4 regions of the Janibacter terrae genome follow, and region 1 is predicted to be linked to each of the others. Evidence: riboswitches for the same ligand, from Rfam matches in the RefSeq annotation. Region 1 holds a riboswitch; each other region holds the start of a gene.
The links. A riboswitch is a leader RNA that binds a small molecule or an ion and turns the genes downstream of it on or off. The one in region 1 is predicted to bind S-adenosylmethionine.
Positions count from the first base shown of each region.

Region 1 (7,266 bases):
CCTCGTCCTCGTCGTCGTGGGGGTCGCCCTCGTCCCCGGTGGACGCCGGCGGCTCCTCGCCGCGCATCAGGGCGAGGGTGGTCGGCAGGTCCTCGGGCGTGATGAGCACGTCGCGGGCCTTGGAGCCCTCGGACGGACCGACGACGCCGCGCGACTCGAGCAGGTCCATGAGGCGACCGGCCTTGGCGAAGCCGACGCGCAGCTTGCGCTGGAGCATGGAGGTCGAGCCGAACTGGCTCGTGACGACGAGCTCGGTCGCCTGGAGCAGCACGTCGAGGTCGTCGCCGATGTCCTCGTCGATCTGCTTCTTGGGCGTCTCGGGGGCGACGTCCTCGCGGTAGGTCGGCTTGAGCTGACCGGTCACGTGGCTGACGACGGCCTCGATCTCCGACTCGGTGACCCAGGCGCCCTGGACACGCATCGGCTTGGACTTGCCCATCGGCAGGAAGAGCGCGTCACCCTGGCCGAGCAGCTTCTCCGCGCCCGGCTGGTCGAGCACGACGCGCGAGTCGGCGAGCGACGAGGTGGCGAAGGCCATCCGTGAGGGGACGTTGGCCTTGATGAGGCCGGTGACGACGTCGACCGAGGGTCGCTGGGTCGCGAGCACGAGGTGGATGCCGGCCGCGCGCGCGAGCTGGGTGATGCGCACGATCGAGTCCTCGACGTCTCGCGGGGCGACCATCATCAGGTCGGCGAGCTCGTCGACGATGACCAGCAGGTAGGGGTAGGGCTGGATGACCCGCTCGCTGCCGGGGATCGGCTCGACCTTGCCGGCCCTGACGGCCTTGTTGTAGTCGTCGAGGTGCTTGTAGCCGAAGGTCGCGAGGTCGTCGTAGCGCATGTCCATCTCGCGCACGACCCACTGCAGGGCCTCCGCCGCCTTCTTGGCGTTGGTGATGATCGGCGTGATGAGGTGCGGGATGCCCTCGTAAGCCGTCAGCTCCACGCGCTTGGGGTCGACGAGCACCATCCGCACCTCGTCGGGCGTGGCCCGCATGAGGATCGAGGTGATCATCGAGTTGACGAAGGAGCTCTTGCCGGAGCCGGTGGCGCCGGCGACGAGGAGGTGCGGCATCTTCGCGAGGTTGGCGATGACGTAGCCGCCCTCCACGTCCTTGCCGACGCCCATGACCATCGGGTGCTCGTTGTTGCGGGCGACGTCGGACCGCAGCACGTCGCCGAGGCAGACCATCTCCTTGTCGGCATTGGGGATCTCAATGCCGATGGCGGACTTGCCCGGGATGGGGCTGAGGATGCGCACGTCGGCCGAGGCGACCGCGTACGCGATGTTCTTCGACAGCGCGGTGACCCGCTCGACCTTCACGCCCGGGCCGAGCTCGACGACGTACCGGGTGACGGTCGGGCCGCGGTGGAACCCGGTGACCTGCGCGTCGATGCCGAACTCGTCGAGGACGCTCGTCAGGGACTCGACGACCTTGTCGTTGGCCGCCGAGCGCTCCTTGTGGGGTGCGCCGGGCTTGAGGTGCTGGCTGTCAGGGAGCGTGTAGGTGACGTCGCCGGCCAGGGCCAGCTGCTCGACCCGCTGCGGCAGCTGGGTCGTGGGCGGCGGCTCCAGGGCCGGCTTGTCCGCACTCCTGATCGGCGCGACGACCGGGTTCTTGGTCGGCCGCTTCTCCCCCGGGCGGGGACCGTCGGTGGCCGCGGCATCCGCGGCCGGCTCGTCGACCGCGTCGACGGGCGCGGCGGCGCCCTTGCGCTTGCGTCCCTTCCCCGCGGGCTGGACCACCGCGGCCTGGTCGAAGGCGGTGTCGCCGTCGCGCTCGCCCAGGTTCTCGTCGTCGTCGAAGGTGCGCCGACGCCGGGCCCGCGCGACCGCGGCCTGGGGAGCGTCCCCCTTCGCCGCGACGTCGGCGCTGGTGACGTGCGAGGGGACCTCCCCGGTGAAGGCGGCCCGGACGTAGGCCAGGCGCTGCGGCACCTCGTGCAGGGGGGTGCCGGTGAGCAGGAGGAGGCTGAAGAGGCCGAGGAGGACCAGCAGGACGATGGCCGGCCACTCCGTGACCGCCGTGGTCAGGGGGTCCGCGGCGAGGAAGCCGACGATGCCGCCCGCGTCCCGCATGGGCCCGGCGCCGTCCGGCGGCTGCGGGATGTCCTTGGAGATGTGCGTCAGGCCGGAGACGGCGAAGAGCAGCCCCGCCGTGCCGAAGCCCAGGCGAGCGTCGGCCGCGGACTCGCCGGCCGAGCGCAGCAGGCGGACCCCGAGGAGCAGCAGGACGATCGGCAGCGCGTACGCCACCCGGCCGAAGGTGCCCGCGAAGACCGCGTGCACGACGTCACCGAAGGCGCCCGACAGGCCCCACCACTCGCGGACCGCGACGACCAGGGCCAGCGCGAGGGCCAGGAAGCCCCACCCGTCGCGCCGGTGCTCGGGCTCGATCTCGCCGGCACTCGTGCCGATCCGGCGCACGCCGGCGCCGGTGGCGTGGGCGACGCCCACCCACGTCCTGTGGACCGCGGCCAGCGGCAGCGGGAGACCACCGCCGGACGCGGCCTTCTTGCGCGGGGCGGCGGTCTTCCCCTTCGCAGCGGACGTGCGACCCGACGGACGGGTGCTGCCCTTGGGGCGCGACGAGGCGCCCTTGGTGCTGCGCGAGGAGGTCGACGGACGAGTGGCCATGTTCCGCAGGTTAGGCGAAAGCCCCGCCCGACACACGCGTCACACGCGCAACAACGGCAACCTGTGGAGATCGGGGAGCGGCCCCGGCACCCGCCGAGTAGCGTCGCCGCCGTGGACGCACGCACCCTCATCGTCGCCCTCCTGGCGCTCGTCGGCGGCGTGGTCGGGTACCTCTGGCTGCGCACCGGGACCTACCGGCGGGAGGACGAAGGGGGTCCCCTCCCCCGACACCTGTGGGTCCTGCCGGTCGCCCCCTCCGTCGGGTGGGCGATCGCACGCGGGCTCTCCGACCTGCCGTGGCCGGTGCTCGCGGCACCGCTCTCGCTGGCCCTCGCCGGCCTCGTCCTCGCCGCGGTGGACGCCGACGTCCACCGCCTGCCCAACGCGATCACCCTGCCCCTGGTCCCCGTGCAGGCCGCGCTGCTCACCCTCGCCTCCGCCGCGACCGGCGAGTGGGAGGCGTTGCAGCGGGCTGGGCTCGCGGCCCTGCTCGTCGGGGGCGGGACGCTCGCGCTCGCCTTCCTCCTCTTCGGCCGCTCGATCGGGATGGGCGACGCCAAGCTCATGGTCTCGATCGCGCCGACGCTCGCCTGGCTCGGCTGGACGCACCTCGTCGTGGGGGTCTGGGTGGGCTTCGTCATCGGTGGACTCGCCGCTCTCGCACTGCTGCTCGCGCGCCGGGCCGACCGGGGGACGCACCTCGCCTTCGGTCCCTACCTCGTCGCCGGAGCGGTCATCGCCGTCGCCCTCGGCTGACGTCCCAGGTGGCGAGACGCGCCTCGCCTCCTCTCGACACGGACCCACCGGTGTCCGATATGGTCATCCGCAAGGTCACGAGTACCAGCGACAAGCCCCGGCTAGCTGGTCGGCAACCCTCCTCCGCGGTGGGGTGCTCCGGGTGACGACCTGGCCGGCGACGCCATTGTCGCCCGGCAAGCGCGGACTCGTGGTCGACACCCGGGTCCCTGACGGACCAGGAGCATCCCCAATGACCGTGTCCCACGTGCAGCAGACCTCGACCGACCTCCCCCGCCTCGTCTCGGAGGGCCTGACCTACCGCGACCGCGACGGCTCGACCGTCGAGTACGCGCACCTCGACCACGGGGCGACGACCCCGGCCTTCGAGGCCGTCGCGCAGGAGGTCGCCACCGCCGCGGTGACCTACTCGTCCGTTCACCGCGGTGCCGGCTTCGCCTCCCGGGTGACCAGCTCGCGCTACGAGCAGGCTCGCGAGAGCGTCGCCGACTTCGTCGGGGCGCGTGAGGACGACCAGGTCGTCTTCACCCGCAACACGACCGACTCCTTCAACCTGCTGGCCCGGGCGCTGCCGGCGGGCACGAAGGTCTTCGTCTTCGCCTCCGAGCACCACGCGGCCCTCCTCCCGTGGGGCGACACGCTGCGGCTGCCCGTGCCGCACAGCCGCGACGAGGCCGTCGAGCTCCTCGAGCAGGCCCTGCGCAACCACCCCGCAGAGCACCGCCTCGTCGTCGCCACGGGCGCGTCCAACGTCACGGGCGAGCACTGGCCGATCGAGCGCCTGGCCGCGGTCGCCCGCGAGCACGACGCCCGCTTCGCCCTCGACGCCGCCCAGGTCGCGCCGCACCGTCGGGTCGACATCGCTGCCCTCGGGATCGACTGGGTCGCCTTCTCCGGCCACAAGATCTACGCCCCCTTCGGCGCCGGGGTGCTCGTCGGCCGCAGCGACTGGCTCGACGCCGCCGACCCCTACCTCGCCGGTGGCGGCGCCACCGCCCGCGTCGGTCTCGACACGACAGAGTGGACCTGCGGTCCGGCCCGGCACGAGGCCGGCTCCCCCAACGTCCTCGGCGCGATCGCCCTGGCGAGGGCCTGCGAGATCATCGCCGAGCGCGAGCGGGCGATCATCGACCACGAGCAGGCCCTGCGCATCCGACTGCTGAGCGGTCTGGCCGGGATCGAGGGTGTGCGCGTCCACACGCTCTTCGGCGGTGGAGAGGGCGCCCCCGTCGCGGCGATCACGGTCGACGGCCACGACAGCAGCGAGGTCGCGCGCATCCTCGGCGACGACCACGGCATCGGTGTGCGCGACGGCAAGTTCTGCGCGCACCTGCTCGTCGACGACCTGCTCTCCGAGCACGAGCAGGACACCGCGGTGCGGATCAGCGCGGGCCTCGGCACCACCCCGGCGCACATCGACCGGCTCCTCGGCGCCCTTCGCGCCCTCTGACCCTCCTCGGGTGAGGTCGAAGGGGGGACCCGGCAGTCCCCCTTCGCTCAGCAAGAGAAACCTCGCCTTCGCAAGAGTCTCAAACTCTTGCGAAGGCGAGGTTTATCGGGTCACCCGAGAATCCTGGGACGCCCGGGGCACCGTCTCCTAGGCCGCCACGACCACCGGGATGATCATCGGGCGGCGACGGATCTTGCCGCCGACCCAGCCACCGACGGCGCGGCGCACGACCTGCTGCAGCTGGTGGGTGTCGGTCGTGCCCTTCCTGGTCGCCTCGTCGAGCGCGGCGATGATCTTGGGCTTGACCTGGGTGAAGATCTCGTCGTCCTCGGCGAAGCCGCGGGCGGTGATCTCGGGGCCGGCGATGACCTTGCCGGTCGAGGAGTCGACGACGACCATGACCGAGATGAACCCCTCGTCGCGCAGGATGCGGCGGTCCTTGAGCAGCTCCTCGGTGGTGCCGCCGACGCTCGAGCCGTCGACGTAGACGTACCCACAGGGCACGGCGCCGGCGATGCGGGCGCGGCCGTCGACGAGGTCGATGACGACACCGTCCTCGGCGAGCACGACGTGGTCGGGGTCGACCCCGGTCTGGATCGCCAGCTCGGCGTTGGCCACGAGGTGGCGCCACTCGCCGTGGACCGGCATGACATTGCGCGGCTTGACGATGTTGTAGCAGTAGAGCAGCTCACCGGCGCTCGCGTGACCGGACACGTGCACCTTGGCGTTGCCCTTGTGCACGACGTCGGCACCCAGGCGCATGAGGCCGTTGATGACGCGGTACACGGCGTTCTCGTTGCCGGGGATGAGGCTCGAGGCGAGCAGCACGGTGTCCCCGTCGCCCACGTCGATGCGGTGGTCGCGGTTGGCCATGCGCGACAGGGCCGCCATCGGCTCGCCCTGGCTGCCCGTGCAGATCAGGACGACCTCGTTGTCCGGGTAGTTGTCGAGCTTCTTGACGTCGACGAGCACGCGGTCGGGCACGTGCAGGTACCCCAGGTCCGCAGCGATGCCCATGTTGCGCACCATCGAGCGACCGACCATGGCGACCTTGCGGCCGTTGCGCTCGGCGGCGTCGAGCACCTGCTGGACGCGGTGCACGTGGCTGGAGAAGCAGGCGACGATGATCCGGCGCTGCGCCTTGTGGAAGACGGTGTCGATCGCGGGACCGATCTCGCGCTCGGGCGTGGTGAAGCCCGGCACCTCGGCGTTGGTCGAGTCGGTCATGAAGAGGTCGACGCCCTCCTCACCGACGCGGGCGAAGGCCCGCAGGTCCGTGAGGCGACGGTCCAGCGGCAGCTGGTCCATCTTGAAGTCACCGGTGTGCAGGACCGTGCCGCCCCCGGTGCGCACGAAGACCGCGAGCGCGTCGGGGATCGAGTGGTTGACGGCGATGAACTCGCAGTCGAAGACGCCGAAGGACTCGCGCCCGCCCTCCTTGACCCCGAGGGTCCAGGGCTTGATCCGGTGCTCCTTGAGCTTGGCCTCGACGAGGGCCAGCGTGAGCGTCGAGCCGACGAGCGGGATGTCGGGCTTGTGCTTGAGCAGGTAGGGCACAGCGCCGATGTGGTCCTCGTGGCCGTGCGTGAGGACGATGGCCTGCACGTCGTCGAGCCGGTCGAGGATGTACTCGAAGTCCGGGAGGATCAGGTCGACGCCGGGCTGGTGGTCCTCGGGGAAGAGGACGCCGCAGTCGATGACGAGCAGCTGGCCCTCGTGCTCGATGACCGCCATGTTGCGTCCGACCTCACCGAGGCCGCCGAGCGGGATGATGCGCAGCGCGCCCGGGGCGAGGGCGGGCGGCAGCAGCAGGTCGGGGTGCGGGTGGCTCATGCTGCCCCGATCCCGGAGGCGGCCAGACCCTTGCGCAGGATGTCGAGGTGCTCGTCCGGCCCCTCGACGTAGGGCAGGCGCACGCTCGCGTGCTCGATGACGCCGAGCTCGACGAGGGCGGCCTTGGCCATGATCGCGCCCTGCGAGGTGGACATGATCGCGTTGGTCACGGGGATGAGGCGGTGGTGGATCGCGCGGGCGGCGGCGAGGTCACCGGCGTCGACGGCCTCGACCATCGCCCGGTACTCGCGCCCGGCGACGTGGCCGACGACGGAGACGACGCCGTGGGCGCCCTGGGCGAGGTGCGCGAGGTTGACCTCGTCGGCACCGGAGAACCACAGCAGGTCGGTCGCGGCCATGACCTCGGAGGAGGCCCAGAGGTCGCCCTTGGCGTCCTTGACGGCAAGGATCCGCTCGTGGTCGGCGAGCGCGATGAGCGTGTCCACGGCGAAGGGGGTCGCGGTGCGCCCCGGGATGTCGTACAGCATGATCGGCAGCTGCGCCGCGTCGGCGATCGCGCGGGTGTGGGCGAGCAGGCCCGCCTGCGTCGGCTTGTTGTAGTACGGCGAGACGACCAGCAGGGCGTCGG
Region 1 covers NZ_CP144167.1:2,695,581-2,702,846, forward strand. Annotated here, with positions in the region: gene V3C34_RS13320 (DNA translocase FtsK) at 1-2,638, opposite strand, end outside; gene V3C34_RS13325 (A24 family peptidase) at 2,750-3,394, shown strand; SAM riboswitch class IV at 3,468-3,583, shown strand; gene V3C34_RS13330 (aminotransferase class V-fold PLP-dependent enzyme) at 3,627-4,844, shown strand; gene V3C34_RS13335 (ribonuclease J) at 4,992-6,677, opposite strand; gene dapA (4-hydroxy-tetrahydrodipicolinate synthase) at 6,674-7,266, opposite strand, start outside.

Region 2 (7,266 bases), 960 kb from region 1:
TGACCGACCTCGAGGTGCGCGCGCAGGGGGCCCGGCGGTATCGTCCGCCGGGCCCCTGACCCGCTCAACGGAGAGTTGCCCCCATGTCCTTCGCCGAACTCGTGGACGGCGCCAACGGCTTCATCTGGTCGATCCCGCTCGTCGGGCTCTGCCTCGTGGCCGGCCTGTACTTCACCATCCGCACCCGCCTCGTCCAGGTCCTCGGGATCCCGGACATGGTCAAGCAGCTGCGGGAGGGAGAGGACTCGGTCGACGGGACCTCGTCCTTCCAGTCGCTGATGATGTCCCTCGCCAACCGCGTCGGCATGGGCAACATCGGTGGCGTCGCCACCGCCATCGCCTTCGGCGGCCCGGGTGCCGTCTTCTGGATGTGGACGGTCGCCTTCCTCGGTGCGGCGACCTCCTTCATCGAGTGCACCCTCGGCCAGATCTACAAGGAGAAGGACCCCGACACCGGTGAGTACCGGGGTGGTCCGGCGTACTACTTCGAGAAGGCCTACGCCCACCGGTGGCGCACGCTCTCGCTCGTCTACGCGGTCACCTTCGCCGTCGTCACCGTCTTCGCCATGAGCTTCTTCCTGCCCGGCGTGCAGGCCAACGGCATGTCCTCGGCGCTCGATGCAGCGTGGGGCGTCCCGACGTGGGTGACGGCCATCGGCATCGTCATCGCGCTGGCCTTCATCGTCATCGGCGGCGTCAAGCGCATCGCGACCTTCGCCGCCTTCGTCGTGCCGCCGATGGCGATCCTCTACATCCTCTTCGCCCTCGTCGTCTTCTTCGTCAACGCCGACCAGATCGGTCACGTCTTCAGCGAGATCTTCTCGGGTGCCTTCGGCGGCCACGCGGTCTACGGCGCGATCATCGGCCAGGCGGTCAAGTGGGGCGTCCAGCGCGGCATCTACTCCAACGAGGCGGGCCAGGGCACCGGCCCGCACCACGCCGCCGCCGCCGAGGTCTCGCACCCGGCGAAGCAGGGCTTCGTCCAGGCCTTCGCCGTCTACATCGACACCCTCTTCGTGTGCACCGCGACGGCCTTCATCATCATCTCGACCGACATGTACTCGGTCTTCAGGGGCGAGAGCTACCCCGGACCGACGCTCTACGAGGGAGCGATCGGGACCGACGTCGAGCCCGGCCCGGGCTTCGTGCAGGCGGGCCTGGACAGCTTCGCGCCCGGTATCGGCTCGAGCTTCGTGGCCCTGGCGCTCGTCTTCTTCGCCTTCACGACGATGGTCGCGTACTACTACATGGCCGAGGTCAACCTCGCCTACCTCACCCGCAAGATCCGCAGCGCCACCGTGCGCCGCGGGATGATCCGGGCGCTGCAGGGGTTGATCCTCGTCTCGGCCGCCTACGGGGCGACGACGACGGCCGGCTCCGCGTGGGGCCTCGGCGACATCGGCGTCGGCACGATGGCCTGGCTCAACATCCTGGGCATCCTGCTGCTCCAGGTCCCGGCCCTGAAGGCGCTCAAGGACTACCGCGCGCAGAAGGCCCGGGGCATCGACCCGCAGTTCGACCCGCGTGAGCTCGGGATCGAGGGTGCGCAGTTCTGGGAGCTGCGTGCCGACGGCCAGATCACCCAGGGCGCCCCCCGGGAGACGGTCGGCGCACGCGAGTGAGCCCGCGCACCTGAGGGAATCCGGACCGGGCGCGCTACGTTGGATCCAGCGGAGCGCGCCCGGACCGGGCACGCCTGAGCGTCAGGAGACCGACATGGCCACGACCAGCCGCGTCCGCAACGCCACCCACCTCGCTTCCGCCGTCCGCAGCGCGGCGCGGCCCGGCGGGCCCAGCCTCTGGACCCGCCTGCGGGCCGTCCCCCGGATGATCCGCGCGGTCCGCGCGGGGCAGTACACCGGTCTGTCGTCCAGTCGCCTGATGCTCCTGCTCGCCGGTGTCGGCTACGTCGTCTCGCCGATCGACGTGGTCCCGGAGGGCCTCCTCCTCGCCCTCGGCCTGCTCGACGACGTCATGGTCATCGGCTGGGTCGCCACGACCCTGGTGCGGGAGACCGAGGACTTCATCGCCTGGGAGCAGGCGGTGGCCGCAGGTGCGTCCGGGCGCCAGCAGTGGACCCCGCAGCAGCAGTGGGAGCCCGGCCCGACGGTCCGCTCGCACGTCGTGCGCGACTGACCGTCCGCAGACCACCTGCCTGACGTCCGGGTTCCCACAGGATCCGCCCGGTCGCTGCTGGCACCCTCTGCAGGCGCCAGATTCGTCGGCATGGACCACATCGCCCGACCTCGCGACGCCGCCGAGCTCGCCGTCATCCTCCCGTACCAGCTCGGGTACCACCCGGGCCCCTCCCTCTGCCTGACCGTGATGCGCGGCCGCCGGCTCGGCCTGCTGCAGCGGCACGACCTCGTGCCCGAGCCCGCGGCCTGCCGGGCCGTCGCGGAGCACGCCATCGCCATCGCGGTGCGGGAGGGGGCCACCGCAGTCCTGCTCATGGCCTTCGAGGAGGACGAAGGGGAGTCCCGCCACCTCCGCGCGGCGATGACCGCCGCGGCCCGCGAGGCCGGGCTGCGGGTGCAGGAGCACCTCGTGGTCCGCGACGGGCGCTGCTACCCCGCAGGCGGGCCCCGGGCCAGGCGTCGCCTCGGCATCCCGCTGCCCCGACCCGAGGACGTGCCCGCCGTCGCCACCTTCGTCGAGGCAGGGGTCTGCCCGCTGCCGAGCCGTGCGCACCTGGTCGACGCCGTGCTGCCGGAGCGCGACGAGGCCAGGGCCCGTCGGGTCGCGCTCGCCGTGAACCCGCTCGAGGAGGAGTTCGCGCACCAGCAGGTGGCCCGGACCTGGGCGCGGCTGCTCGACCCCTCCGCCGACGCGACCCCGGTCGCCGAGCTCAGCGACGCAGAGCTCCTCGTCCTCTCCGCGTCGCTGCAAGACGTCGACTGGCGTGACGCGCTCCTCGGCGGCCTCTGCCCCGGAGCCGTGCCCTTCGCCACCTTCGGCGACCCCCTCGTCGAGCACGCCCGCACGGCGCTGGCGCGCTGCCCGTGGGCCCTCGTGGACCCGGACGCCGGGTCCGTGCCCGATGCTGCCGTCGACGTCGGTCGCCACCAGGAGGACGTCCTCGCGGTCCGCGCCCGCATCGCCGAGCTCGGGCGGCTCGTGCCCGAGGAGCTCACGCCCCCGCTGCTCACCTGCACGGCGCACATCGCGTGGTGGATGGGGGACGGCACGATCGCCGGCAGCTGCCTCGAGCGCGCGCTGCAGATCGAGCCCGGCTACCGGCTCGCCGGTCTCATGCTCGACCTGCTGTCCGCCGGGCTGCGGCCCTGGGACCTCGGGCCCGACGCGCGCGCGGGGCGCCACCCGGCGGCCTAGTCCGGACACCGGACCGGACTCGATCCCGTGGGGCCGCTGTGGTTAAGGTTGTCGCCAGGTCATGAGTGCCAGCGTCAAGCCCCGGCTTGCTGGCCGGCAACCCTCCTCGTGACGGGGTGCCCCGGGTGATGACCGGGTCGCATCGCAGTGGTGCGGCAAGGCGAGACCCCGGGAGCACCGTCGATGAGCGTCACCACCACACCCCCCAGCAACACCGCGCTGTGGCGCGACGGCGACGAGCCGGGGGACCGGCACTTCCTGCGCATCGGGGACCTCACGCTCGAGTCCGGCGAACGCCTGCCCGACGTGGTGCTCGCCTACGAGACCTGGGGCGAGCTCGACCCGGCCCGGGACAACGCGGTCCTCGTCGAGCACGCCCTCACCGGCGACAGTCACGTCGTGGGCCAGGCCGGTCCGGGACACCCGACCGACGGGTGGTGGCCGGGCCTGATCGGGTCCGGCGCACCCCTGGACAGCGACGAGTACTTCGTCGTCGCGATCAACGTCCTCGGCGGTTGCCAGGGCAGCACCGGTCCCGGGACGCTCGCGGCGGACGGCCGGCCGTGGGGCGGGCGCTTCCCCCGGCTGACGATCCGCGACCAGGTCGCGGCAGAGGCGGCGCTCGCCGACGCGCTGGGCATCGAGCGCTGGCACACGGTCATCGGCGGCTCGATGGGCGGCATGCGCACCCTCGAGTGGGCGGCCGGTCACCCCGACCGGGTCGGTACCGCCATCGCCCTGGCCACGAGCGGCTACGCGACTGCGGAGCAGATCGGCTGGAGCCAGGCCCAGATCCTCGCGATCCGCAACGACCCCTGGTTCGCCGACGGCGACTACTACGACCACCCGCAGGGTCCTGAGGTCGGTCTCGGCATCGCCCGCCGCATCGCCCACGTGACCTACCGCAGCGAGATCGAGCTGCACGAGCGCTTCGGTCGCCGGGAGCAGGACGAGCCGGCGGGGGAGTGCGGTCGTCCGCGCTATGCCGTGGAGAGCTACCTCGACCACCACGGCGGCAAGCTCGCGCGTCGCTTCGACGCCAACTCGTACGCGGTGCTCTCCGAGGCGATGAACTCGCACGACCTGGGTCGCGGGCGCGGCGGGGTCGAGGCGGCGCTCGCCCCCTTCGCCGGTCGCCTGGTCCTCGCGCCGGTGGACTCCGACCGTCTCTACCCGCCCCGCCTCTCGGAGGAGCTCGCGCGACTGCACCCACGGGCGCAGCTGACGACGATCTCCTCCCGGGTGGGCCACGACGGGTTCCTCACCGAGGTCGACCAGGTCGCTGGGCTGCTCCGCCGCGTGCTCGCCGGGGACACGGCCGCGTGTGAGTGAGACACGTCACGCGCCGCCGGTGTAGCGTCTGGCACAGGTCATTCAGGAACCCAGTATCTGTTGAGGAGCATCGATGACGATCGTCGTGGGGTATGTGTCCACCAAGGAGGGCGAGGCCGCTCTCGAGCGGGCCTTCGAGGAGTGCCACCTGCGCAAGGAGCCGCTCGTCGTCATCCACTCCGACCGTGGGGGTGTGGGGATGAGCGGCGACACCGCACGCAAGAACGAGCAGGACCTCAAGCAGGTCCGGACCCGTCTCGAGGAGGCCGGCGTCGAGGGTGAGGTCCGCGGGCTCGTCCGTGGCAAGGAGCCGGCCGAGGACCTCATCGTCGTCGCCGAGGAGACCGACGCCAGCCTGATCATCATCGGCCTGCGCAAGCGCACGCCGGTCGGCAAGCTGATCCTCGGCTCCAACGCCCAGCGGGTGCTGCTCGACGCGCCGTGCGACGTGCTCGCCGTCAAGGCGCGCTGAGCCGCCACGCACGGCACCAACCGACCCAGCGGGCGTCCTTCGGGGCGCCCGCTGCGGCATTTCGGCGCACCGCGTTTTATAATGGTGACGAGCCCAGCGCGCAGCGACCGGGCGAGTCGGAGCCCGAGGGACGAACGCCACCCCTTGGAGGTCCCGGCGGATTCTTCCGTGACGAAAGGTTGTTGGTGACTGCTGTGTCCCCACGGTCCGACGGGGCGCAGGGCTCCCTCCCCAAGGAGTTCTCGCACCCATCGCTCCAGGAGCTGGTCCGCAAGGGCCACACCACCGGATCCATCACCAGTGACGAGCTGCAGGCCGCCTTCGGCGACGCGCAGATCAGCCCCAGCCGGGGGCGGGTCGTCCTGCGGGCGCTCGACGACCAAGGAATCGAGGTTCAGGTGCCACAGTCCACGTCCGCCAAGAAGACGACGGCGAAGAAGGCCCCCGCGAAGCAGGCGGTGACCAAGAAAGCCGCTGCACCCGTGAAGAAGACCGCGGCGCCCGTGAAGAAGACCGCGGCGAAGAAGGCGACCACCAAGACCGCCGCCCCCAAGGCGGCTGCTGCCGCGGCGGCGGCCCCGGTGAAGAAGGCCGCCGCCAAGAAGACCGCTGCGAAGAAGACCGCCGCCAACAAGGCCGCCAACCCGACGACGACCACGGCCGAGGAGCCGGATCCCGACGAGGACGAGGTCATCGGCGAGGACCCGGCGCAGGCGAAGGCCAAGCCCGAGACCGAGCAGGACGAGAAGTCCGGTTTCACGATCAGCAACGACGACGAGGACGACGCTCCCGCGCAGCAGGTCGTGACGGCCGGTGCCACCGCAGACCCGGTCAAGGACTACCTCAAGCAGATCGGCAAGGTCGCCCTCCTCAACGCCGAGCAGGAGGTCGAGCTCGCCAAGCGCATCGAGGCCGGCCTGTTCGCGGAGGAGAAGCTCGCCTCGGGCGAGAAGATCGACATGAAGTTCAAGCGCGAGCTGTGGTGGATCGCTCAGGACGGCAAGAACGCCAAGAACCACCTGCTCGAGGCCAACCTGCGACTCGTCGTCTCGCTCGCCAAGCGCTACACCGGTCGCGGCATGCTCTTCCTCGACCTCATCCAGGAGGGCAACCTCGGCCTGATCCGTGCGGTCGAGAAGTTCGACTACACCAAGGGCTACAAGTTCTCGACGTACGCGACGTGGTGGATCCGCCAGGCCATCACGCGCGCCATGGCCGACCAGGCCCGCACCATCCGCATCCCGGTGCACATGGTCGAGGTCATCAACAAGCTCGCCCGTGTGCAGCGCCAGATGCTCCAGGACCTGGGCCGTGAGCCCACCCCGGAGGAGCTGGCCAAGGAGCTGGACATGACGCCGGAGAAGGTCGTCGAGGTCCAGAAGTACGGTCGCGAGCCCATCTCGCTGCACACCCCGCTCGGCGAGGACGGTGACTCCGAGTTCGGTGACCTCATCGAGGACTCCGAGGCGGTCGTACCGGCCGACGCCGTGAGCTTCACGCTCCTGCAGGAGCAGCTGCACTCGGTCCTGGACACGCTCAGCGAGCGGGAGGCCGGCGTCGTCTCCATGCGCTTCGGCCTGACCGACGGCCAGCCCAAGACGCTCGACGAGATCGGCAAGGTCTACGGCGTGACGCGTGAGCGCATCCGCCAGATCGAGTCCAAGACCATGAGCAAGCTGCGTCACCCGAGCCGCTCGCAGGTCCTGCGCGACTACCTCGACTGACCGCCACCCCTCAGCGGCGCCGGGTCAGGCGCCGCGAGAGGGCGCGGCCGAGCGCGCGCCAGGTGTCGACGCCGTCCTGGGGCCACAGCAGCGAGCGCACCTGGGCCGAGCGCTGACGGCTGGAGCGGACCCGTCCGACGACCGCGTCGACCTCGTGGGACACATCGGGCAGCTGGCTGCGGGCCGGGGCGTAGCGCGCGGTCTCCAGGGTCCTCACGACGAGGTCCAGCTGGTCCTGCACGTGTGGCTCGAGGGACATGCGGTGGCCGAGCCAGGCACCGGCCTGCCGCGGGGTGGACCCCACGGGTGCCCGGATGCCGAGGTCGTCGAGCTGGCTGACCAGCTCCTGCCACTCCCGCTCGACCCGGGCGGCGTCGTCCTCGGCGCGCGAGCGCCCGCGACGTC
Region 2 covers NZ_CP144167.1:1,738,517-1,745,782, forward strand. Annotated here, with positions in the region: gene V3C34_RS08555 (hypothetical protein) at 1-3, shown strand, start outside; gene V3C34_RS08560 (alanine/glycine:cation symporter family protein) at 84-1,622, shown strand; gene V3C34_RS08565 (YkvA family protein) at 1,717-2,136, shown strand; gene V3C34_RS08570 (DUF4192 domain-containing protein) at 2,227-3,333, shown strand; SAM riboswitch class IV at 3,391-3,501, shown strand; gene metX (homoserine O-acetyltransferase MetX) at 3,517-4,665, shown strand; gene V3C34_RS08580 (universal stress protein) at 4,739-5,137, shown strand; gene V3C34_RS08585 (RNA polymerase sigma factor) at 5,332-6,861, shown strand; gene V3C34_RS08590 (DUF3488 and transglutaminase-like domain-containing protein) at 6,872-7,266, opposite strand, start outside.
Region 2: linked by a shared signal. The riboswitch ahead of metX (homoserine O-acetyltransferase MetX) and the one ahead of V3C34_RS13330 (aminotransferase class V-fold PLP-dependent enzyme) in region 1 are both predicted to bind S-adenosylmethionine.

Region 3 (7,266 bases), 1.1 Mb from region 1:
CTCTCGACGCCGCAGCGGAGGCCCAGGCCGACTGGGCCAGGACGCCACCTCGGGAGCGCAGCGAGATCCTCACCCGGGCCCGTGACCTCATGCTCGCCGACGTCGACCGGCTCGCGCTGGTCATGACGCTCGAGATGGGCAAGCCGCTGACGGAGGCGAAGGGGGAGATCGCGTACGCCGCCGAGTTCTTCCGCTGGTTCGCGGAGGAGGCCGTGCGCATCGACGGCGGCTACATGACCGCACCCGCCGGCGGCTCGCGCTTCCTCGTCGCCAAGCAGCCCGTCGGCCCGTGCGTGCTCATCACCCCGTGGAACTTCCCCATGGCGATGGGCACCCGCAAGATCGGCCCGGCCATCGCCGCCGGCTGCACCTCGGTCATCAAGCCGGCCGCCGAGACCCCGCTGTCGACCCTCGCGCTCGCGGACATCCTCGTGCGGGCGGGCCTGCCCGCGGGCGTCGTCAACGTCGTGACGACGAGCCGGAGCGACGAGGTCATGCGGCCGATGATCCTCGACCCGCGCTCGCGCAAGCTCTCCTTCACCGGCTCGACCCCGGTCGGCAAGCACCTGCTCGAGCTGGCCGCCAGGACGGTCATGCGCACGTCGATGGAGCTCGGGGGCAATGCCCCCTTCCTCGTCTTCGACGACGCCGACCTCGACGTCGCGGTCGACGGGGCGATGGCGGCCAAGATGCGCAACATCGGCCAGGCCTGCACCGCGGCCAACCGGATCCTCGTGCAGCGCTCCGTCGCGGGCGAGTTCGCGCGGCGCCTGGCCGAGCGGATGGGCGCGCTGCCCATGGGGCGCGGGGTCGAGGAGGGCGTCGTCGTCGGGCCGCTGGTCAACCAGAAGGCGGTCGACAAGGTCGACGAGCTCGTCCGCGACGCGGTCGGGCGGGGAGCGACGGCGCGGCTGGGCGGCGAACCGGCCGACCGGGAGGGCTACTTCTACCCGGCGACGGTCCTCACCGGCGTGCCCGCCGACGCGCAGATGGCCGAGGCCGAGATCTTCGGGCCGGTCGCGGCGATCACCGAGTTCGACACCGAGGAGGAGGCGATCCGCCTGGCCAACGACACCCCCTTCGGCCTGATCTCCTACGTCTTCACGCAGGGGCTCGACCGCGGCCTGCGGGTCAGCGAGGCCCTCGAGGCGGGCATGGTCGGCCTCAACCAGGGCGTGGTGTCCAACCCCGCCGCCCCGTTCGGTGGCATCAAGGAGTCCGGGCTCGGGCGCGAAGGGGGGACGACGGGCATCGAGGAGTTCCTCGAGACCAAGTACATCGGGGTGCGGGTGTGACGCCTCAGGTGCCCCAGGATTCTCGGGTCACCCGATAAACCTCGCCTTCGCAAGAGTTTGAAACTCATGCGAAGGCGAGGTTTCTCTTGTCGAGTGGTCAGGCCCCGGACCCTCCTGCGCGGAGCCCTCGGCCGTTGGGTGACCCGCACCGGGTTGCCGAGGGGTGAGCGAAGGGATGTCCAGCGGGCTGCCGTGGTCACGGCCCATCGTGTCGGGGCCACGCAGCAGGCGGCGGTTCTGCTCCTCCCGCGCGCTCAGGGCAACCCCTCGAATCCACGCGCGGCGCGCGGGATGATGGCTGCATGACCCTCCAGCACATCGCCCTCGAGTCCGACTGGCAGGCCGCCCAGGCGTCCGGGACCTACCCCGTCTCGACGCGCGGGCGGCTCATCTCGCAGGAGGGCTTCATGCACTGCAGCGGGTCGCCTGCCCAGCTCGAAGGGGTCCTCGCCCGCTTCTACGCCGACGTCACCGAGCCGCTGCTGCTCCTGACGCTCGACGCGCAGTCCCTCGCCGCCCGGGGCCTCACCGTCCGGCTCGAGCCGGCCGTCCCCGGCACGCCGGTCGGCAGCGACACCGAGCTCTTCCCGCACGTCTACGGCGGCGACCTGCCGGTGGGCTGCGTCAGCCAGGTGGACCGCCTCCGGCCGTGATCAGGCCCGCCCGATCGCCGCGACGACCGCGCCCGTCACCTCCACGAGGGCCGCGGGGGCCAGCTCCAGGTCGAGCCCTCGTCGCCCGCCGCTGATGAGGACCGTGTCGTGCCCGAGCGCAGAGGCGTCGAGGACCGTGACGAGGGCGCGCTTCTGACCGACCGGGCTGATCCCGCCCACGACGTAGCCGGTGGTCCGCTCGGCGAGCGCCGGGTCGGCCATGCTCGCCCGCTTCGCGCCGACCGCCGCGGCCAGGGCCTTGAGATCCAGCTGCCCGGCGACGGGGACGATGCCCACGACGAGTCCGTGGTCGCGGGGCAGGTCGGTCTGGGCGAGCAGGGTCTTCAGGACCCGCTCGGGTGGGACCCCGAGCACCTCGGCGGCCTCCACGCCGTACGAGGGCGCCGCCGGGTCGTGCTCGTAGGGGTGCTCCGTGTACGCCACCCCGGCCGCCGCCAGCGCCCGCGTCGCGGGGGTGGCGCCGCCCCCCTTCGTCCTCCTGGCCATGGACTCCAGTCTCCGCCACCCGCTCCGACACCCGCGCGACAGGTCCACGTGGTACCCACGTCCCATGCAGAAGCAGAACCTCCGCGAGTACATCGACCGGCTCATCGACGAGGGCTACACCGTCCGCGACGACCAGGGTGACGACCCGATGCTCATCCGACCGGACGGCCTGGCCGTCGAGACGTGGCGGGAGAACTACCCGTACGACGAGCTCATGACCCGCAACGACTACGACGTCGAGAAGTACCTGCTGCAGATCGAGCTGCTGAAGTTCCAGTACTGGGCGCAGGACACCGGCCGCAAGTTCGTCGTCCTCTTCGAGGGCCGTGACGCCGCCGGCAAGGGCGGCACGATCAAGCGCTTCACGGAGCACCTCAACCCCCGGGGCGCCAGGGTCGTCGCGCTCACCAGGCCGAGCGAGCGAGAGGAGGGCGAGTGGTACTTCCAGCGCTACCTGCGGCACCTGCCGACGAGCGGCGAGATCGTCCTCTTCGACCGCTCCTGGTACAACCGCGCCGGCGTCGAGCGGGTCATGGGCTTCTGCAGCGACGAGCAGTACGAGGGCTTCATGGACCAGGCGCCGAAGATCGAGCGGATGCTCATCGACGCCGGGGTCCACGTCACCAAGCTGTGGTTCTCCGTGACCCAGCAGGAGCAGCGCACCCGCTTCGCCATCCGCCAGATCGACCCGGTGCGCCGGTGGAAGCTCTCCCCGATGGACCTCGAGAGCCTCGACAAGTGGGAGGCGTACACCGCCGCCAAGGAGGCGATGTTCGAGCGGACCGACACCAAGCACGCGCCCTGGACGGTCATCAGGTCCAACGACAAGAAGCGCGGCCGGATCAACGCCATGCGCTTCTTCCTCAACCAGTTCGACTACGAGGACAAGGACACCCAGATCGTCTACGCGCCCGACCGCAAGGTCGTCGCCCGCGGCAAGCAGACCGTGGGCGACTGATCTCGTCGAGCCCTACGCTGACCCGGTGACCGACGACGCGCCACCCCGCGGGCGACAGCTCGCCGACATCGGCCCCCTCGAGCAGCTGCGTGCCGGGCGCCTCGGGGTCCGTCTGCCGTTGCTCCTCGCGGGCCTCTTCCTCTACGGCGCGTCGATGGCGATGGTGCTGCGCGCGACGCTCGGCCAGATCCCCTGGGACGTGCTCCACGTCGGCGTCTCGCGCCACGTCCCGCTGAGCTTCGGCACGATCGTCGTCGGCGTCTCGCTGCTCGTGCTGCTCGGGTGGATCCCGTTGCGGCAGAAGCCCGGCGTCGGCACGATCGGCAACGCTCTGCTCATCGGCCCCTCCGCCGACCTCGTCCTCGCGCACCTCGACGAGCCGGGCGACCTCGGCTGGCGCATCGTGCTCCTCGTCGGGGGCGTGGTGCTCAACGGCATCGCGACCGGCATGTACATCGGCTCGCAGTTCGGGCCCGGTCCGCGCGACGGCCTGATGACGGGGATCGCGCGCCTCACCGGCCACTCGATCCGGTTGGTGCGCACGGGGATCGAGGTCACGGTGGTCGTCGTCGGGTGGCTGCTCGGCGGCACGGTCGGCGTCGGCACCTTCCTCTACGCGCTCGCCATCGGGCCGCTGGCCCAGCTCTTCCTGCCGCTCTTCACGGTCGACCTCAGGCGCGGTCCCACTTCCTGATACATAACTGGACGTTATGGATTGCTGTGTGTCATCTTATGGCCAGGTCATGAGTCCCAGCGCGAAGCCCCGGCTTGCTGGGCGGCAACCCTCCACCCTCGGTGGGGTGCCCCGGGTGACGACCTGGGCGTCGGCCGACCGGCCGCGCCAAGCGCGGGTTCACGAGAGCCCCTGATCCACGGAGCCGTCCATGACTGCCACCACCGCACCCACCACGCTGCTCGAGGTCACGACCCGGGGCGCGCTCGTCACGGGGACCGAGGTCGCCATCACGAGCCGCCAGTTCAGCTACACGATCGACGAGCCGCCGGCCCTCGGCGGCACCGACAAGGGCGCCAACCCGGTCGAGCACCTGCTGGCCGCCCTCGCCTCGTGCACCGTCATCAGCTACCAGGTCTGGGCCGACAAGCTCGGCCTCCGGGTCGACACGATCGACGTCGACCTGCGCGGCGACCTGGACCTCGCCGGGTTCCTCGGCACGGACGAGTCGGTGCGTCCGGGCTTCCAGGGCATCGAGCTGGCCATCACGGTCAGCGGCCCGGAGAGCGAAGGGGAGTACCGCCGCCTCGAGCAGGCCGTCGCCGAGCACTGCCCCGTCCTCGACAACCTCACGCACGGCGTGCCGGTGACGACGAGCCTCGAGGTCGCTGCCTGAGCGCGGCCTAGCGCACGACCTGCCGCAGACTCCCGTCCACCCGCCGGGTCCACCCGCGGGCGTCGAGGTGCTCGAGCAGGGGCACGGCGACGCGCCGGGTGGTCCCGAGCGCCTGTCGCGCGAGGCTGAGGGTGAAGGGTTGCTCCAGCCCGGCGAGCACCCGCATCGCCCGCGCCGGCGCGTCGGGGAGCAGCACGACGTCGTCGGGCAGACGCATGATCCGTCCGAGGCGCTCGGCGGCCGCGAGCTCCGCGGTCCCGAGACCGAGCTCGGCGAGCTCACCCCGCTCCGCCGCCACGAAGGGGGTGGCCCCCAGCCGTGCCTCGAGAGCCGCGATCCCGGCCTCCGCGGCTCCGAGGCCGCCAGCCTCCGGGTCGTGGACGCGGCCGTCGGCGACGGCGAGGCCGGCGTCGGTGGCCAGTCCCGGCACCAGGGCCTGCCCGAGCACCGCAGGGAGGTGCTCGGGCAGGCCGAGCGACCTGGCCGCCTCGGCGACGGGCAGCCCGGCGCTGAGCGGGTCGGCGGCATGGTGCCGGCGGACGGCCTCGCCGAGCCGGTCGCGCCACGTGCTCACGGCCCCCGCGTCGACCCACCAGTCACCGTGCCGCACGGCACCCGCTGGCGCGGGGAGACCCAGCCGGTCGAGCACGTCCGCCCGCTCGGCTGCGCGCGAGCGCAGCCGAGCGGTGGCGAGGTCGGCGGGGTCCGCGCCTGCAGAGGCGAGGGCCTGCCCCCTTCGCCCTGGGGCACCGCGGCGGGTGAGCGGCAGGGGGTCGACGTCCACGACGCGGACGGCCCACAGGCGACGACTCCCCGCGTCGCGCAGGATCGCCCGGTCGCCCACGCGCCACGGGAGGACGGTCGCGGCCGAGAGGCGGGCGTGGTCCGGCCCGAGGGGGCGCACGTGCACCTCGACGTCGACCGACCCGACGTGCAGCGTCCCCTGCTCGACCATCTGCATTGCCCTAGGGGAATGCGCGCTCCCGTGACCGTTCGTCTGCATTGCCCTAGGGGAATGCAGCTCGGTGGCGGACACGTCGACGACCGACGCGAGCGCGAAGGCGTCGGGCGTCAGCAGCGCGACGGAGCGGCCGACCTCGTCCACGCGGCGCAGGTTGACTGCGACCCGGGAGACCGGGCCGACGGCTTCGTGCGCCTCGTCCTGGCTGTGCAGGCCACGCACCGTCACCTCGCGTGCGGACCCGCGGTCGAGCAGCACCAGCCGGTCGCCGACGTGGACCGTGCCCGCGCCGAGGGTGCCCGTGACGACCGTCCCCGCGCCGGAGACGGAGAAGCTGCGGTCGGACCAGAGCCGCACCGGCGCCCGGGCGTCCGGCTCCGGCAGCCGGGCAGCGAGCTCGTCGAGCGCCGCGCGAAGGGAGTCCATCCCGTCGCCCCGGACCGCCGAGACCTCGACGGCAGGGAGGTCGAGCCCGGCCTCGGCCAGGTGTCGCCGCGACTCGGTGAGCACGCCGGCTCGCTGCTCGTCGTCGGCCAGGTCGCACCGGGTGATGACGAGCAGGCCGTCGGTGATGGCGAGCGCCTGCACGGCGGCGAGGTGCTCGCTGCTCTGCGCCTGCCAGCCCTGGTCAGCGGCGACGACGAAGACCACCGCCGGCGCCGGCCCCAGCCCCGAGAGCATCGTCCCGAGGAACCGCTGGTGCCCCGGCACGTCGACGAAGGCGACCTCGGCCCCGCTCGGCAGGGTCGTCCAGGCGTAACCGAGCTGGATGGTCAGCCCGCGCTCGCGCTCCTCGCGCAGCCGGTCGGGGTCACGCCCGGTGAGCGCGCGCACGAGCGTCGACTTGCCGTGGTCGACGTGCCCGGCGGTGGCGAGCACGCGCCTCATGGGGTGGGCGTCCCCGGGTCGGGCCCGTCGTCGCCGAGCGCCGCCCGCAGTGCCGCTTCGACGTCACCGTCCCGATCGGCCGGGACGCAGCGCAGGTCGACCAGGCCGCGCCCCCCTTCGACCCGGGCGAGCACGACCGGCTCGCCGACGCGCAGGCGCTCGACGGCGTCCGCGGGGATCTCGACGGCCCAGCCGGGCAGGGGCACGCCGGGCGCCCCGCCGCCGCCGACGCGGCCCTCGACCGCCACGACCCCACGGCCGAGGGCGGCGGCGAGGGCCTCGACCCGCGGCCGCAGCTCGTCGGCGGTGACGTGCAGCGCGGCGGTGACCGGTGGGACCGATCCGCGCAGAGTCGCCTCGAGCGCGGCGAGGGTCAGCTTGTCGACGCGCAGGGCGCGCTGAAGCGGGTGGCGGCGCAACCGCTCGACGACCTCCGCGTCGCCGAGGACGAGACCCGCCTGCGGGCCGCCGAGGAGCTTGTCGCCGCTGGCGGTGACGATCGTGGCGCCCGCGCGCAGCCACGTCGTGGCATCCGGCTCGTCGGGCAGCAGCGGGTCGGGCCGCAGCAGGCCGGACCCGATGTCGGCGACGACCGGCACGGGGGAGCCGTCGGGCCGACGCAGCCCGCGGAGCTCACCGAGGCCCACCTCGGCCG
Region 3 covers NZ_CP144167.1:254,802-262,067, reverse strand. Annotated here, with positions in the region: gene V3C34_RS01330 (NAD-dependent succinate-semialdehyde dehydrogenase) at 1-1,295, shown strand, start outside; gene V3C34_RS01325 (DUF952 domain-containing protein) at 1,598-1,948, shown strand; gene ybaK (Cys-tRNA(Pro) deacylase) at 1,949-2,455, opposite strand; gene ppk2 (polyphosphate kinase 2) at 2,520-3,413, shown strand; gene V3C34_RS01310 (YczE/YyaS/YitT family protein) at 3,439-4,107, shown strand; SAM riboswitch class IV at 4,153-4,267, shown strand; gene V3C34_RS01305 (OsmC family protein) at 4,298-4,762, shown strand; gene V3C34_RS01300 (SelB C-terminal domain-containing protein) at 4,770-6,611, opposite strand; gene selA (L-seryl-tRNA(Sec) selenium transferase) at 6,608-7,266, opposite strand, start outside.
Region 3: linked by a shared signal. The riboswitch ahead of V3C34_RS01305 (OsmC family protein) and the one ahead of V3C34_RS13330 (aminotransferase class V-fold PLP-dependent enzyme) in region 1 are both predicted to bind S-adenosylmethionine.

Region 4 (7,266 bases), 970 kb from region 1:
AGGGGGTCGGTGCTCGCCCCCTCGGAGCGCAGCCGCTGGTGCAGCTGCGGGGCGCGACGGCGCACCTTGAGCCCGCCGGGCAGGACGCCCTCGGTGCGCACGCCGTTGTCGATGCACTCGCGCATGACCGACCAGATGTGCAGCAGCTCGCTGCGCACCTCGTCCTCGGAGCGCCACGAGGTCTCGTTGTCGAGCATGACCTGGGAGATCGACAGGCCGGTCTCGGCGCAGATCGCGAGCAGCTGGTCGCCGGTGGTGAAGGGGTGCGCCACGGGGGTGGTGTCGGCGACGATGCGGGTCGAGCCGGACGCGTCCTCCCCGACGACGAAGCCGCCGCCGACGGAGTAGTAGGTGTGCGTGCTGAGCGGCGCCTCGCCCTCGCCCGCTCCCTCGCCCCAGGCGGTGAAGGTCATGCCGTTGGGGTGCAGGGGGAGGGACTTGCGTCGGTGGAGCACGAGGTCCTCGTCCTCGTGGAAGTCGATCTCGTGCTCGCCGAGCAGGTTCACCCGGTGCGCCGCGCGGATCTGCTCGAGGCGACCGCTGACCGACCTCGGGTCGCACAGCTCGGGCCGCTCGCCGGAGAGCCCGAGGAGCACCGCGGTGTTGGACCCGTGGCCGTGCCCGGTCGCGCCGAGCGAGCCGAAGAGCTCGGCCTTGACCCGGCGCACCTGCGGCAGCAGGCCGTCGTCGCGCAGCCCCTCGGCGAACATCACCGCCGCTCGCATGGGGCCGACGGTGTGCGAGCTCGAGGGGCCGATGCCGATCGAGAAGAGGTCGAAGACGCTCAGTGCCACGGGGGGGCGCTCCTGGGTGCTCGGGGTGGGGGCACGGTGACCGGTCGCGCGTGGGTGGCACGACCCGCCGTGGGTCCCAGTATCCACCCCGCGGCCGGAGGCGGCTTGTGGAAAAGTCCGCGGCGCGTCGGGTCGATCCCTGCAGGATGACGGGCATGAGCTTCGACGACCTGCCCCAGGGGTGGCACACCCGACCCCTCACCGACAGCACGCTCGCCGCCGACGTCGTCGACCTCGTCGTGCGGGACTCCGAGCGGGAGCTGGGTTGCATCAGCCTGCTCCTCTGCGACACCGGCGGCCGCATGGTCCAGCCGGTGACGATCACCGAGATGGACCTCCACCCCGGCGCGGAGGAGGACGCCGTCTTCGACACGATCATCGGCGGCCTCGCCGACAGCATCGGTGGTTTCGTCGCTGCCATCGGGCGCCCGCGCGGCCTCGCCCCGGACGACCGGGCGCGCGACCTGCACGAGGAGGCGCTCGCCGCGAGCCGTCGGCACGGCGTGCCGCTCCTCGGCACCTACCTCGCGACCCCGCAGGGCGTCGTCGAGATGCCGGTGTGGGAGGAGCTGCGTGCGACGGGGTGAGCGTCTGGCTGGCCCGAGCCGGCGTGTCGTACTGCAGTTCAGCTGACCGGTCCCCGTGAGGTCCCGGAAAGCCGGGCCCTGTCATCGCCCCCGATGACGAACTGCAGTACGACACTCCCAGACTCCAGCTCGCCCACCCACCGTCACAGCAGTGCCTCGACCTGCGCAGCGACCGCCGCGCCGATCGCGCGGGCGAAGGCCTGCGGGTCGACGTGCGCCGCCGGTTCCTCGGGGACGAGGACATCGACGAGCCCGTCCTCGTGCATCTGCGGCGCGCCGACGCGTTGGCGGGCGGCGAGGAGGGGGGCGTGCTCGGTGTCCTTGAAGACGATGGCGCTCGCGCCCTCGGGTGGCAGCGGGGAGAGCCAGGCATTGCCCGCGGCGACGACCCGTCGCGCGGGCAGCAGCGCGAGCGCGCCGCCGCCGGTGCCCTCGCCGAGCAGCACCGACACGCTCGGCACGGTGAGGGCCGTCATGTCGGAGATGCACCGGGCGATCTCGCCGGCCAGGGCCCCCTCCTCGGCACGCGGGGAGAGGTCGGCGCCGGGGGTGTCGATGACGGTGACGAGGGGCAGACCGAGCTCGGTCGCCATCCGCATGCCGCGGCGCGCCTCGCGCAGGGCGGCCGGACCCATCGACTCCGAGACCTGGTAGCGGCGGTCCTGGCCGACGAGGACGCACGACCGCCCGCCGAAGCTCGCCAGCGCGAGCATCACGCCCTTGTCCGACTCGCCGTAGCCGGTGCCGTTGAGCGGGATGACGTCGTCCGCGGCGTACCGCAGCAGCTCTCGGACGCCGGGGCGGTCCCCCCTTCGCGTCGTCTCGATGGCGGTCCACAGCCGCGCGATCTCCTCCTCGCTCGGCTCCGGCCGGGAGACGAAGGGGGCGATCCGCCGGACCGGCGCGCCGTCCTCCGCCGCGGGTGAGCGGGCGTGGCCCCCGGTCGTGGCGGAGAGCAGCGTGAGCGCCCGGGCGGCGATGTCGGCGAGCTCGTCGGTCGGCACGACCGCGTCGACGATGCCCTTGTCGACGAGGTTCTCGGCGACCTGCACGCCGGAGGGGAAGGGGGCGCCGTTCAGCGTCTCGTAGACGACCGGGCCGAGGAAGCCGATGAGCGCGCCCGGCTCGGCGATGGTCATGTGGCCGAGCGAGCCCCACGACGCGAAGACCCCGCCGGTCGTCGGGTGCCGCAGGTAGACGAGGTAGGGCAGGCCGGCGGCCTTGTGCGCGACGACGGCCGCGGAGATGTCGACCATCGTCATGAAGGCGGGCGTGCCCTCCTGCATCCGGGTGCCTCCGCTCGCCGTCGCCGCGACGAGGGGGAGGCGCTCGGTCGTCGCCCGGCGCACCGCCGCGACGATGCGTCCGGCGGCCGCGCGCCCGATCGAGCCGCCGAGGAAGCGGAACTCGCCGACGACGAGCGCGACCTCGTGCCCGCGGATGCTCGCCCGGCCGGTGACCACCGACTCGTCGGTGCCGGACCGCGCGGCTGCCGCCTCCAGGGTCGCGAGGTAGCCGTCGCTCAGGCCGGAGCGGTCGATCGGCTCGTCCCAGGAGACGAAGCTGCCGGCATCGACGACGGCGGCGAGCAGGTCGTGGGCTCCGGGGCGTGGCGCGCTCATGCCGTGATCGTGCCAGCAGCGGGGCCGCGTACGCTTGCCGCCGTGCTTGTGCCGCTGACCACTCTCGTGCTCGTCGCGGTCGGCGTGCTCGGCGTCCTGGCCCTGGCCTACCTGATCATCGACCGGCTCGTCGACGACCTCATGCTGCTCACGACCGCCGTCGTCGAGCTGCTCCTGCTCGCTCTCGTCGTCGGGTCCGCGATCGCGATGGGGCAGGTCGAGGGGGAGGGGGAGGGGGCGACGATGCTCGCCTACGCCCTCACCCTGCCGATCCTGCCCCCGATCGTCGTCTTCATCGCCCTGAAGGAGAAGACCCGGTGGGCCATGGGGGTCGTCCTCGCCGGTGCCTTCACCGTCGGTGTCATGACCTACCGCATCCTGCAGATCTGGCAGACCCATGGCTCCGCCTGAGCTGCGCACGGGCACCGGGCCGGGTCGGGTCGTCGTCGCCGTCTACGCCGTGCTCGCGCTCGCCGCGACCGGCCGCTCGGTCCTGCAGGTCACCCAGTACCTCGACCGGGCGCCGCTGGCGTACGCGCTCTCGGCGCTCGCGGCCGTGGTCTACGTCGTCGCGACCGTGGCCCTGGCGAAGGGGGGAACCACCGGCGCGCGGGTCGCGACCGGGGCGATCCTCGTCGAGGCCGTCGGCGTGCTCACCGTGGGCACGCTGTCGTACGTCCTGCCGGACCTCTTCCCGGACAAGACCGTCTGGTCGCACTTCGGGTCCGGGTACGGGTTCCTGCCGCTCGTCCTCCCCTTCGTCGGCCTGTGGTGGGTCCACCGCGTGAGACGGGCCTGACCAGATGCTGGTCACCCTCCTAGTCTCCGGGTAGGTCTTGAGTGCCAGCGCCAGGCCCCGGCTCGCTGGCCGGCAACCCTCCATCCGCGGTGGGGTGCCCCGGGAGACGACCTGGTCCGTGGCGACCGCCACGGTCAAGCGCGCACGATCAGGAGCAAAACTCATGAGCGACCCGTCCACGTGGAACTTCGAGACGAAGCAGATCCACGCCGGCCAGGCGCCCGACCCGACCACGGGTTCGCGGGCACTGCCGATCCACCTGACGACCTCCTACCAGTTCAAGGACACCGAGCACGCGGCGAACCTGTTCGCGCTCAAGGAGCTCGGCAACATCTACACGCGGATCATGAACCCCACGCAGGACGCGGTGGAGCAGAAGATCGCGGCCCTCGAGGGCGGCGTGGGCGCGCTCCTCACCGCCTCCGGCATGTCCGCGACGCACCTGGCCCTGGTCAACCTCGCCGAGGCCGGTGACCACATCGTCGCCAGCACCGCCCTCTACGGCGGCACGATCAACCTGCTGAAGTTTACCCTGCCGAAGTTCGGCATCGAGGTGAGCTTCGTCGATGACCCGAGCGACCTCGAGCAGTGGCGCGCGGCGGTCAAGCCCAACACCAAGGCCTTCTTCGGCGAGACCATCGGCAACCCCAAGGACATCGTCCTGGACATCGCCGGCATCTCCGAGGTCGCGCACGCGGCCGGCGTGCCGCTCGTCGTGGACAACACGATCGCGACGCCCTACGTGCTCCGTCCGATCGAGCACGGTGCGGACGTCGTCGTGCACTCCGCGACGAAGTACCTCGGCGGCCACGGCACCGCGATCGCCGGCGTGATCGTCGACGCCGGCCGGTTCGACTACGCGGCGGACCCGGAGAAGTTCCCCAACTACAACCAGCCCGACCCGAGCTACCACGGGCTGCGCTTCGGCCCGGACCTCGGCGTGGACGGTGCCATGGGTGCCAACCTCTCCTTCATCCTCAAGGCCCGGGTGCAGCTGCTGCGCGACATCGGCCCGGCGATCTCCCCCTTCAACGCCTTCCTCATCGGGCAGGGCATCGAGACGCTCAGCCTGCGCATGGAGCGGCACCTGGCCAACACGGCCAAGGTCGCCGAGTTCCTCGGTCAGCACGCGCAGGTCGACAAGGTCACGTGGGCCTCGCTGCCGAGCAGCCCCAGCCACGAGCTCGCGCAGCGGTACACGCCCCAGGGTGCCGGCGCCGTCATCTCCTTCGAGATCTCCGGCGGCCTCGAGGCGGGCAAGAAGTTCGTCGAGGGCCTGAGCCTGCACAGCCACCTGGCCAACATCGGTGACGTGCGCTCGCTCGTCATCCACCCCGCGTCGACGACCCACTCGCAGGGCCCCGACGAGGACCGGCTCGCCGCTGGCGTCACCCCCGGCCTCGTGCGCCTCGCAGTGGGCCTCGAGGCGATCGAGGACATCGTCGCCGACCTCGAGCAGGGCTTCGCCGCCGCGAAGGCCTGACGACCACCCCGAGGGGCCTGTGGAGAACTCCACGGGCCCCTCGGCGTTCTTCCCTAGCGTGGGTGCATGGGCGGACAGGAACGCATCTCCATCGACAGCGAGGGCATCGAGGGCCTCGGTCGCCAGCTCAAGGCCATCGCCGACTTCCTCGAGGAGAAGGCGGCCAAGGCCAACAACGAGGCCGTCGAGACCTTCGGGTTCCCGAGCTGGTACGGCACCGACGCGTACGAGGCGGCGATCGGGGACTTCGAGCGGGAGCGGATCAGGGTGGGCAAGCAGCTGCGCGAGCTGGCGCGGCTGGCCCGGGACGCGGGGTCCTGGTACGTGCTCACCGAGGACCTCGTCGACCGGCGCAACCAAGGGATCCTCTGATGGCGCTCCACGACCCCGGGACCATCGAGGAGGGCGACCCCAGCACGATCCGGGCCGAGGCGGACGAGCTGCGGACGGTCGCCGCCAACATCCACACCGTGGCCGAGATGCTGCGCATGGTCTCGACGAAGGGGGTGTGGGACTCGTGCGCGGGGACGATCTTCGAGGACGAGGTGGGCAGCACCCCGGATGACCTCTTCGCGATCGCCAACCGCCTCGCGGACACCGAGCGGATCATCCGTCCCTACGCGGACCGGCTCGAGGAGAGCCAGGCCACCCTCGAGCGACTCCGTGGACGGTACGAGGAGAACGTCCGCATCTCGGAGGAGCGCAAGGCGAAGCTCGCGACGCTGACCCCGCAGGACCCCGAGTACGCCATCGTCGAGCGGGAGTACCGGGCCGCCGCCAACTCGCGGGAGATGAACAAGAGGGGCTTCGAGCGCGAGGCGGAGGAGGCGAGCGCCGACGAGCGGACCATGGCGACGAGCCTGGCCGCGGTGGGGTCCGAGCTCTCCGACGAGAAGGGGTACAACGGTTTCGAGATGGCGAGCCGGACGGGCCGGAGCCGCCTGTTCAACAACGACGTCGTCGACCTCACGCCCTGGGGCAAGCCTGCGGCCGTCGTCACGGCAGCCGACCCGCTGGGCAGGCTGGGGCGCCGCGCCGTGTACGGGGAGGGCAGCTACCGGGACGTCGGCCTGACGACGGTGCTCACGGCGGCCGACATCCTCGTGCCCGGCAGTCGGCGCATCGAGGCCAGGGACGCGACCCGGGCCAGCCGCCGGGCCGACGAGCTCAAGGGCATCAGGGCCGCCGACAGGTCGACCAACCCCATCGCCCATCGACGGCTCGCGACCAACACGAGGATCTGGGCGCAGCACCAGGTCGCCACGGGCAAGGTCCGGGCGAAGCACAAGGTGACGGACACCCTCGCCGACAAGACCGGCATCCGGCTCGTGGACGACATGGTCACCGACTGGTCGGCCGTGGCCGGCGCCGGGCGCGTGCGAAGGAGCGGGTATGCGCTCAAGTACTCGGTCAAGGTCACCAACAAGACCACGGCGCAGGTGAGCTCGGTCCAGTCGGCCGCGGACAAGGTCGGCGCCGCGACCGAGTCCGACGAGGCCCGGCGCGAGCGCCGGGCGCGGGAGGAGGCCGAGGAGCGACGGCAGGAGACCGAGCGCCGGCGGCGAGAGTCCCGCGTGGAGGGCATCACGTCGCGACCGATCACCTCACCGGTGCCGTAGCCGAGAAAAGTGCGTTGCACCCCCTTCGCCGGGGTGCGAGCGTGGCGGCATGGCCTCCGACATCCACGTCACCCGGATCGACCCCGACGACGACGCAGCCGCTGCGCTCGTCCTCGACGGGCCGGCTTCGTCGCCACCCGCGACGGGGAGGTCGTCGGCATCGCCGGGTCCTGGGACGTCGAGCTCTCGGTCCCGGCGAAGGGGGGCGCCTCCCTTCGTCCTGCCGAGGGCCTGACGCAGGAGACGATCTACGGCCGCTTCGGGTACGGCGTCGCGAGCTCGGCGCTGCGCTCGCGCTTCGCGGCCGGCACGACCTTCACCGCGCCCGCTGCCGTGCGCACGCAGGCGGACGCGACGGCGAC
Region 4 covers NZ_CP144167.1:1,723,186-1,730,451, forward strand. Annotated here, with positions in the region: gene V3C34_RS08490 (L-serine ammonia-lyase) at 1-794, opposite strand, end outside; gene V3C34_RS08495 (hypothetical protein) at 950-1,381, shown strand; gene V3C34_RS08500 (carboxyl transferase domain-containing protein) at 1,525-3,003, opposite strand; gene V3C34_RS08505 (hypothetical protein) at 3,046-3,414, shown strand; gene V3C34_RS08510 (hypothetical protein) at 3,401-3,802, shown strand; SAM riboswitch class IV at 3,836-3,949, shown strand; gene V3C34_RS08515 (bifunctional o-acetylhomoserine/o-acetylserine sulfhydrylase) at 3,966-5,285, shown strand; gene V3C34_RS08520 (hypothetical protein) at 5,352-5,657, shown strand; gene V3C34_RS08525 (hypothetical protein) at 5,657-6,904, shown strand; gene V3C34_RS08530 (hypothetical protein) at 6,914-7,266, shown strand, end outside.
Region 4: linked by a shared signal. The riboswitch ahead of V3C34_RS08515 (bifunctional o-acetylhomoserine/o-acetylserine sulfhydrylase) and the one ahead of V3C34_RS13330 (aminotransferase class V-fold PLP-dependent enzyme) in region 1 are both predicted to bind S-adenosylmethionine.